DNA from 2 places in the Desulfosporosinus paludis genome. Region 1 is predicted to be linked to the other one. Evidence: riboswitches for the same ligand, from Rfam matches in the RefSeq annotation. Region 1 holds a riboswitch; the other holds the start of a gene.
The links. A riboswitch is a leader RNA that binds a small molecule or an ion and turns the genes downstream of it on or off. The one in region 1 is predicted to bind FMN.
Positions count from the first base shown of each region.

Region 2: it holds a riboswitch for FMN, as region 1 does, so the genes downstream of both, ribB (3,4-dihydroxy-2-butanone-4-phosphate synthase) here and ribD (bifunctional diaminohydroxyphosphoribosylaminopyrimidine deaminase/5-amino-6-(5-phosphoribosylamino)uracil reductase RibD) in region 1, are expected to answer to the same signal.

Region 1 covers NZ_CP144211.1:4,713,393-4,717,676, forward strand. The annotation lists gene VZF35_RS23450 (bifunctional 3,4-dihydroxy-2-butanone-4-phosphate synthase/GTP cyclohydrolase II) at 1-184, opposite strand, end outside; gene ribE (riboflavin synthase) at 226-879, opposite strand; gene ribD (bifunctional diaminohydroxyphosphoribosylaminopyrimidine deaminase/5-amino-6-(5-phosphoribosylamino)uracil reductase RibD) at 919-2,034, opposite strand; FMN riboswitch at 2,177-2,290, opposite strand; gene VZF35_RS23465 (GNAT family N-acetyltransferase) at 2,340-2,882, opposite strand; gene VZF35_RS23470 (methyl-accepting chemotaxis protein) at 3,074-3,880, shown strand.
Region 2 covers NZ_CP144211.1:2,779,954-2,784,237, reverse strand. The annotation lists gene VZF35_RS13960 (ATP-dependent Clp protease ATP-binding subunit) at 1-440, shown strand, start outside; gene radA (DNA repair protein RadA) at 789-2,174, shown strand; FMN riboswitch at 2,239-2,386, shown strand; partial or broken gene ribB (3,4-dihydroxy-2-butanone-4-phosphate synthase) at 2,510-3,165, shown strand; gene VZF35_RS13945 (poly-gamma-glutamate hydrolase family protein) at 3,337-3,927, shown strand; gene VZF35_RS13940 (DsrE family protein) at 4,172-4,284, shown strand, end outside.

The sequences.
Region 1 (4,284 bases):
TGGGCACGCAAATAAGCCCTCGGCCATAAGTGGCCATAAAATTGATGGACTCAGGGGTCGCCATTTCAGCGGCCATGACTAAATCCCCTTCGTTCTCCCGGTCTTCGTCATCCACCATGACGATCATTTTACCTTGACGGATATCTTCGATGGCTTCTTCAATTGTATTAAATGACATGATCATTCACTCCTTTGAAATTTGGTGTTCGACAAATTTATTTATTTCTAAACAAAACCGTGTTCGGTTAGAAAAGCTAAGGAAAGGTCTTCTTTAGAATCTTGAGTTGAAACTTTATGTCCCATAAATCGGGCAACGTATTTTCCAATGAGATCTGTTTCTAAATTAACACTTGACCCCACTTTTTTTAATCCTAACGTAGTTTCCTCGAACGTGTGAGGAATCAGAGAGACTGTAAAGTAATCCTCTTCAACATCAATAACGGTTAGAGAAATCCCGTCAATAGCAATAGAACCCTTGGGCAGAATAAAGGAAAGAAGAGTAGATAGTGCACTGATTTCGAAAACTTGAGCAATACCCCAAGGGGTTATCCTGCGTATACGCCCAACACCGTCAACATGCCCGCTTACTAAATGTCCTCCAAGACGAGTCTGAAGTTGTAATGCCCGTTCTAAATTAACGTAGTTACCGCTTTTTAAATTACCAAGATTTGTTTTGGCCAGAGTTTCTGCCATAACATCTACTGTAAATTCATCGCCAGTTTGATCGATAACTGTCAGACATACTCCATTAACAGCTATGCTATCACCCAATTGCGTACCCTCAAGGACTTTTTTTCCTTGAAGAGTGAGCTTCCCTGAGTCTGGTAAAAGGCGAAGAGTGCGGACAATACCCAGTTCTTCCACAATTCCGGTAAACACTTGAATCCCCCTTTAAGGCATCTTCGTCAGTGAACCGATTTAATCACGTCTTAGATATCCCGTTACATGAATATCCCCCAAGTTCATATCGACATGAAGATCAGAAAGCTCAATAGCTTCACTCATCCATCGGATATGCAATCCACTGAGCGGAGAGGGACCATTCCCTCCGACTAACTTGGGCGCAATGAAACAGTCTAATTTATCAACACAATGTTCCTGGATAAGAGCACCAGCTAGTCGACCTCCGCCTTCCAGCAAAACGCTTATCCATCCCCGCTGAACCAGGTCTTGCAGCATTTTCTTAAGCGGAACATGCCGTGGCGCATCATACTGCCAGATTTCAACATGCTTAAGATCTTTTAGGCGCTTAAGCTTGTCGGTTGGGGCTGCGTTGGTTGTGGCAATGATGCAAGGGCTAGAGGTGGAGGATGTTAGGACGTGAGAGCTTTCAGGCAGACGCAATTCCCCGTCAACAATGAGGCGAACCGGATCTCGTCCATTAGGTAAACGGCAGGTAAGTGCAGGATTATCGCTAAGAACAGTTTCGCTTCCTACGAGAATCACGTCGTAATGATCGCGCAATTGTTGGACGTATCGGCGTGACTCTTCATTGCTTACCCAGCGGGAATCTCCAGTTTCGGTGGCAATCTTTCCATCCAGGGTCATGGCCGTCTTATATACCACGAAGGGCAAGTTTGTTGTAATTGCTTTGCAAAATGCTTCATTCAATGTAGCAGCCTCATGGCATAATACTCCAACGTCGACTTGAATTCCAGCTTCACGCAATCGATCTATGCCGCGGCCCGCCACTAAGGGATTAGGATCTTTCATAGCGACAACAACTCGCTTAATTCCAGCGCGTATCAGGGCATCTGCGCAAGGCGGGGTTCTACCAAAGTGTGAGCAGGGTTCCAAGGTAACGTAGGCCGTTGCGCCGAGGGCTCGATCCTGAGCTTTTTCCAGTGCGTGGACTTCAGCGTGAGGCGTACCTGCTTTCTGGTGATATCCCTCGCCAACAATTTGGCTGTTCTTGACGATAACACACCCTACGATAGGATTAGGGCTGGTTCTTCCCATAGCTTGACTCGCTAGTTCCAGAGCTTTGCGCATAAATTTTTCGTCGTCTAATTTTAGAGAAGTTTCTTCGTTCATAAGAATCCTTTCTTACTTCGATATCTAGTGTCCCCCAAAAAAATCGGAAAAACTCGATTAGGCAAAATAAAAAACACTCGCTTATCCTCGAGTGTTGAGCCAAAGTCATAGCTAAAAAAGCGTGCCAAAACACATCTTTTATCTATTCCTCTTCTCATCCAGACTTTACTGTCGGCCCCGGAATCTAACCGGATCTGCCAGAAGGCTCGCGGGCTTTACCGCCGATAGGGAATTTCACCCAACCCCAGAGGATACTATCTTATTAAATTGATTATAGTTTACTCCAGGCCGTTAGATTTAGCAACCTATAATTTCCCGTGTAGAGTGAGAAACTCATCACGTAATAACCCCATGAGTACAGCATCATGATAATTTCCTAAAACAAAACGAGCCTCTCGCTGACGGCCTTCAATTTTAAAACCAACTTTTTCATAAGCTCTGATAGCTCGAAGGTTTTCATCCCAAGTGTCTAGTGAAATTCTATGAAAGTTCCATTGGGTAAAAAGAAAGCGTACAAAGGTAATAGTGGCATCAGTCCCATACCCCTGACCCCAGTATGGTTTATTTCCTATGACGATAAAAAGGGTCGCTGAACGGCTAGGAACATTGATTTCTCTAAACCCAATTGTTCCAATCAATGAATCGTTCTCATTTAAAATAGCGTATCGATAACTATCCGGTGGACTGTCCAGAAACTTTTCGATTAATTGTTCTTTCGTTTGAAGGGAATTCAACGGCCAAGCCCCACTAGACCAATAATTAACTTCCTCATCATTGGACCATTGAAATAACATGTCAATATCATCTTCTTCAAGAGGGCGAATTTTAATTCTTTTACCCGTTAACATTTTATGCTCCTTCACTTAACCTTCGTTTGAATAATAATAACTATTCTATCATGTGCTTTGAGAGAAGGAAAATGAATTTGTACAAGATCCACTTGTTTCAAGAGGTTGATTTTAATGCTAAACCATACTAGAATGTCAGTAAATATTAAAATTATTCAATTGATTTAACAACAATCAGGAGGTCATTAAATTTGAAACTTGATTCTTACTTAGAAATTGCCGGTGAATTGCAGGACCTCTTTGATGCAGAAACAGCTATCACGTTATTAGATACAGAAAAGGTACTGGCTGCTTATCCTGGACCACAACTCAATTTAAAGCTAATGACCGGAGATCTTATACCCCAGAATACGGCCACAGAAGAAGCACTTCAGACAGGCAGCCGCATTGTGAAACGTATCTCTAAAGAAGTCTTAGGCATACCTTACGTTGGGATAGCCAATCCAATACGAGAGAATGGAACGATTATTGGATGTATTACAGTAAGTATATCAACCGAGCACTATGATAACTTACTAAAAGCCGGGCAGGAGATTCTTTCAGCAGTAGAGGAGATTTCAGCAATTTCCGAAAATCTTACAGCGACTTCAGAAGAACTAGCAGCGACTACGAAGGCCATGATCGATGAGACAGACAAAGTTACTCTGGAAGTTGAACATACCAATAAAGTAACCGCTAAAATTAATAAAATCTCAGCTCAAAGTAACATTCTTGGTATTAATTCGTCGATTGAGGCGGCCCGCGCCGGAGAACATGGCAAAGGTTTTTCGGTAGTCGCCAATGAAATAAGAAAGCTGGCCGAGTCAACCAAAAATTCTACGAATGAAATTGAGGCTGATCTCAATGGTGTACGTATTTCCGTTAATAATCTGGTGGAATCTGTGAAGCAACTGAGTGGAGTCACTGAATCACAGGCCACTGCAGCGACAGAACTAACTAATGCTTTATTACAAATTACCCAAATGGCTGAGAAACTTGTAATGATGGGTAATGTGTAGTTCTCATGAACTTCCCTTGTCGTCAAGAAGGCCTCTTTAACCACTTTATCATTCATCTTTCTAATAGATAATATGTATCTTGTACCGTAATATTCAAGCTCTTGGACCGTAGTTTGTACGCACGAGGATCCCTCTCGCCGTAATGGCGGGAGGGGTTTTGCGTTATAAAGTTTAACGTATTCTTTACTGAACGTTTATGGAAAGGTAACAAACATGATTTATACTAAGTACAACAACACGCAGCCTTACTTGCCCCTCCTAGAGAGGGGATTTTTTGTATATAGATAGGCATTTGACTCTTATAACGATGGGAGTCTTACATTTTATCAGACAAGTTTCCCCAGACAACACCTTGCTGGCATAATTCAGAAACCTTACGCCCAAATGTCGGCTGGATCTCCTTT
Region 2 (4,284 bases), 1.9 Mb from region 1:
GTTCTTCGTTCTTACGGAAAGAAGCCATGGGTTTTGCTGCCCAAAAAGATGAGAAAACAGAATACAAAAATATGCGTGGTCAGGTCATGGAAGAATTAAAACGAACCTTCCGTCCGGAATTTCTAAATCGTATCGATGAACTTGTGGTCTTCCATTCACTGCAAAAAGAGCATCTGGCAAAAATCACTGAAATTCTCACGTTCCAAATGAACAAACGTTTGATGGAGCACGGTCTTGAGTTACAAGTCGATCCTAGTGCCATCGAGCTCATTGCTAAAGAAGGAAATGATCCTACCTTTGGTGCTCGGCCATTGCGTCGGGCAATCCAACGTCTGATCGAAGATGCACTGTCTGAAAAGATCCTCGAAGGAGAGTTTAAAGCGGGAGATAAAATCCGTGCTCAAGAAGAAAATGGCAAGATAACGTTCTCTAAGAGCTAAGGGACGGCAGTGTTGATAGAATGCTGCTCAAACGGAAAATAGGAGTTTAACACATTCTCAAAACAAATGAGGTTGTAAGGATTGCTTACAGCCTCATTTTGCTTTTGCTTCTTTCTTAAGAATATTTGAGATAATTACTATAGTTTAGGCCTCGCCAGTTCGGCCCTCAAAAGAAATCCTTATGTCTATAAAATGCTTTATAATAGATATAGATATGACGTTTAAGAGCAGAGAAACTACGTCTTCAAAAAGCTCTTAAATCTAAATAATCTATGAAGTGATTTAATCTGCAGCTGGTGGGCCAGAGGGTATCCTGGCTAGATCCGATCATGAGAAATGAGGTTTGGTATGAAAGTTAAGATCATCTATCGATGTTCAAATTGTGGCAGCGAGAGTCCAAAGTGGATGGGAAAATGCCCAAATTGTGAAGAATGGAATACCTTCGAGGAACTTATTCATCAACCTGTATCTGAAGCATCTACCGCGAAACGGGCGACTTCAGCTAAGAGATTATCTGAGGTTTTATCCGGCAATAGTGACCGAATTGTAACGAAAATCCTTGAGTTTAATCGAGTTCTGGGTGGAGGCATCGTTAAAGATTCCATGATTATTCTGACAGCAAGGCCTGGAGCGGGAAAGTCAACCTTACTTTTGCAAGTGGCTGATGATGTGGCCTCTCAGGGCTATAAGGTTCTCTATGCTTCTGCGGAGGAGAGCGATACCCAAATCAAGAACAGAGCGGACAGGATTTTAAGCGGGAATCATAGTAACATTTGGATCTACTCGGATACGAGCATGGACCATGTTCTACAAACGGTTAATGAACTGGACCCGGATTTAATGATTATAGACAGCATCCAAACCTTCACTTTGGAAGAGCATCATTCCCGTCCTGGTTCTCCTATTCAGACAATGGGGTGTGCAAATGAACTCCTGAAAGTTGCTAAGAACAGCAGTCGTCCCCGGGCTGTGATTATGGTAGGGCAGATGACGAAAGAAGATGAGATAGCTGGACTGCGGGCTTTAGAGCATCTGGTAGATGCAGTCTTGATTTTAAATGGAGAAAATGGCGAAGAATTGCGGGGTGCTTGGTGTTCGAAGAACCGATTTGGCAGCACAGGAGAAATTGGTTTTTTCTCTATGACAGAACAAGGAATGTTATCCATAGATAATCCGTCAGAGTTCTTCATGACTCAAAGGGGAGAGGGGCAAGCGGTTTCCGGCAGTGCCTTGGCCGTGATAAAAGAGGGGTCACGTCCTATTATTGTAGAAGTTGAGAGTCTTGTCTCGAAATCATTTACACCCTATCCGTCAAGGATTGCGGAATGCTTGAGGCGTGACCAATTGAATACTCTTATTTCGATCCTGGAACAGCGGGGGAAAATCAGCCTTTACGATAAAAATGTGGTGATTAAAACGACAGGCGGGCTGCAGCTTAAAGAACAGTCCGTTAATTTAGCGATTATTATGTGCATTGTTTCTTCTGTGAAAGATAAAGCGATTCCTAATGATATTGTGTTTGTGGCTGACGTGGGATTGACTGGAGAACTTAAGAAAGTACCCTCCATCGAGTTGAGGGTGAGGGAAATCGACCGAATGGGATTTAAGCGCGTCTATGTAGCGAAAAACACCGTGCGAGATCCCGCAAGGTTTAAAAACCTAGAAATCATTGAACTTAACACGTTGTTTGACGTTATCAGGCATTTGGATATGAAGGCTCCTCCCAAGGATTAGTTTCAAAAATCAGTCAAATGAAGCTAGACAAACTGTAACGCGGGAGTATACTTAAACGTAAGTGACTTATTCTCAGGGCGGGGTGAGAGTCCCCACCGGCGGTATCCTAGTGGATCTAGGGAGCCCGCGAGCGCTCTTCGTTGTTTGAAGAGGTCAGCAGAACTGGTGCAAGGCCAGTGCCGACGGTACAGTCCGGATAAGAGAGGATAAGGCAGTCAGCAACAGAATTAGCGACTAACCCCAAGTGAATCTGGGGAATCCTTAATAATTAAAGGGCTGTCTGTCTCATTGCCCTGATTCAAGTAAGTCAACTAATTTTTAGGGGGCATACTATTATGAATCAGAATTTACTTGCACGATTTGGGAATCCGATGGAGAGAGTGGAAAGCGCGCTTGTCGCGCTGCGTAATGGTCGGGGAGTTTTAGTCACGGATGATGAACAAAGAGAAAACGAAGGAGATATTTTCTTTGCTGCTGAAACCTTGACCAACGACCAAATGGCTATGCTTATTCGGGAATGCAGCGGCATTGTCTGTTTGTGCTTGCCGGAGGAAAAAGTCTCAGCCCTGGGGTTACCCATGATGGTGGTTAACAACACGAGTAGTTATCAGACCCCTTTTACGGTCTCGATTGAAGCTGCAAGAGGTGTTACAACAGGCGTGTCAGCTGCTGACCGTGTTACAACTGTAAAAGCGGCGATTGCTGAAGGAGCTTCCCCGAAGATCTTCGTCGGCCGGGGCACATATTTCCCCTAAGAGCTAAGCCCTTAGGAGTGCTGGAACGTCCAGGACATACAGAGGCAAATGTTGATTTAATGCGCTTGGCCGGTTTAAAGCCTTATGGTGTATTGTGTGAATTAACAAATTCTGACGGCACTATGGCACGGCTGCCGGAAATAGTAGCCTTTGCAGAAAAGCATGATATGCCTGTACTTACGGTTGAGGATATCATTAGCTACCGCCAAGCAAGAGAAACGACAAAAGTAAGCTAATTTATGCGTATAGAATTGCCTTATTGGTCCGATGTGTTGGTTCTGAATGACTGATATAGTTAAGAAGTATTGCAGAAATAGTTTTGATGGGTTGTAACATGTAGGTTACAACCCATTTTTAAGAAGATATGGTGATAGCCTTGTTGAGCGATATTACGCTGGAGGAGAATAATGCCTGATTGCTACTTGAATTTTAAAGAGTTACAATCACATGAACAAGAAGGACAGGATTATAGTATAAGTATCAGTGGAGATTGGCGGCCGGTTTTAATCATCGCTCCGCATGGCGGGGGGATTGAGCCTTATACGACTGAAATTGCCAAATGGATTGCAGGCGAAGAGTTTGCTTGGTACTCTTTTGAGGGTTTGAAGGATGGTGTAGGTAACCGAAAACGCCACATCACCAGTCATCATTTTGATGAGCCCACCCTGCTGCGTGGTCTGGAGGAGGCTTGCATTGTTTTGGCCATTCACGGACTCAAGGATTCCAGTGAGGAATTCCTCATGATTGGCGGACTGGATTCAACATTTGGCCTGGAGTTAAGTACTGCTCTCCAACTGCAGGGATTTAGCGTTAAACAAAGTGAGCAAAGATATCTTGGCATACGAACGACGAATATTTGTAATCGTGGACGTATGGGCAAAGGGGTTCAATTGGAAATTAGTTTCGCTCTCAGAAAACGAGTTTTCGAGGATATTACTTATCGAATTCGGTTCGTCGACACGATTAGAACGATTATTAAAAATCGTGAATTTTTATAGATAGTCGCGATAAAGCCGAATCATAACCTTTAAGATACCTTATAAGACAGACAATTAGAAAGTCTGCTTTATGGGGTATCTCTTTTATTCTGTGCCCTCAGACATCGGCCAAGCTTTCTTTTTAATGCGCCGGGCCTCTGTCCTTGGATAATATACCAGTAAATTCTAAGATAGCCCTTCCGCACATATGTATTTAATGATAATATGAAATAAGGAAATTATTATAATTGGAGGGAAAAATTCAATGTCTTGCACTTACTTTGTCAGCTCAGATGTGATTGGCCATCAAGATCCGGAATTGGGCAAACGTCTGATGCACAGTTTTTTCCTGAAACTTTCGGAGGCAGCTGAAAAACC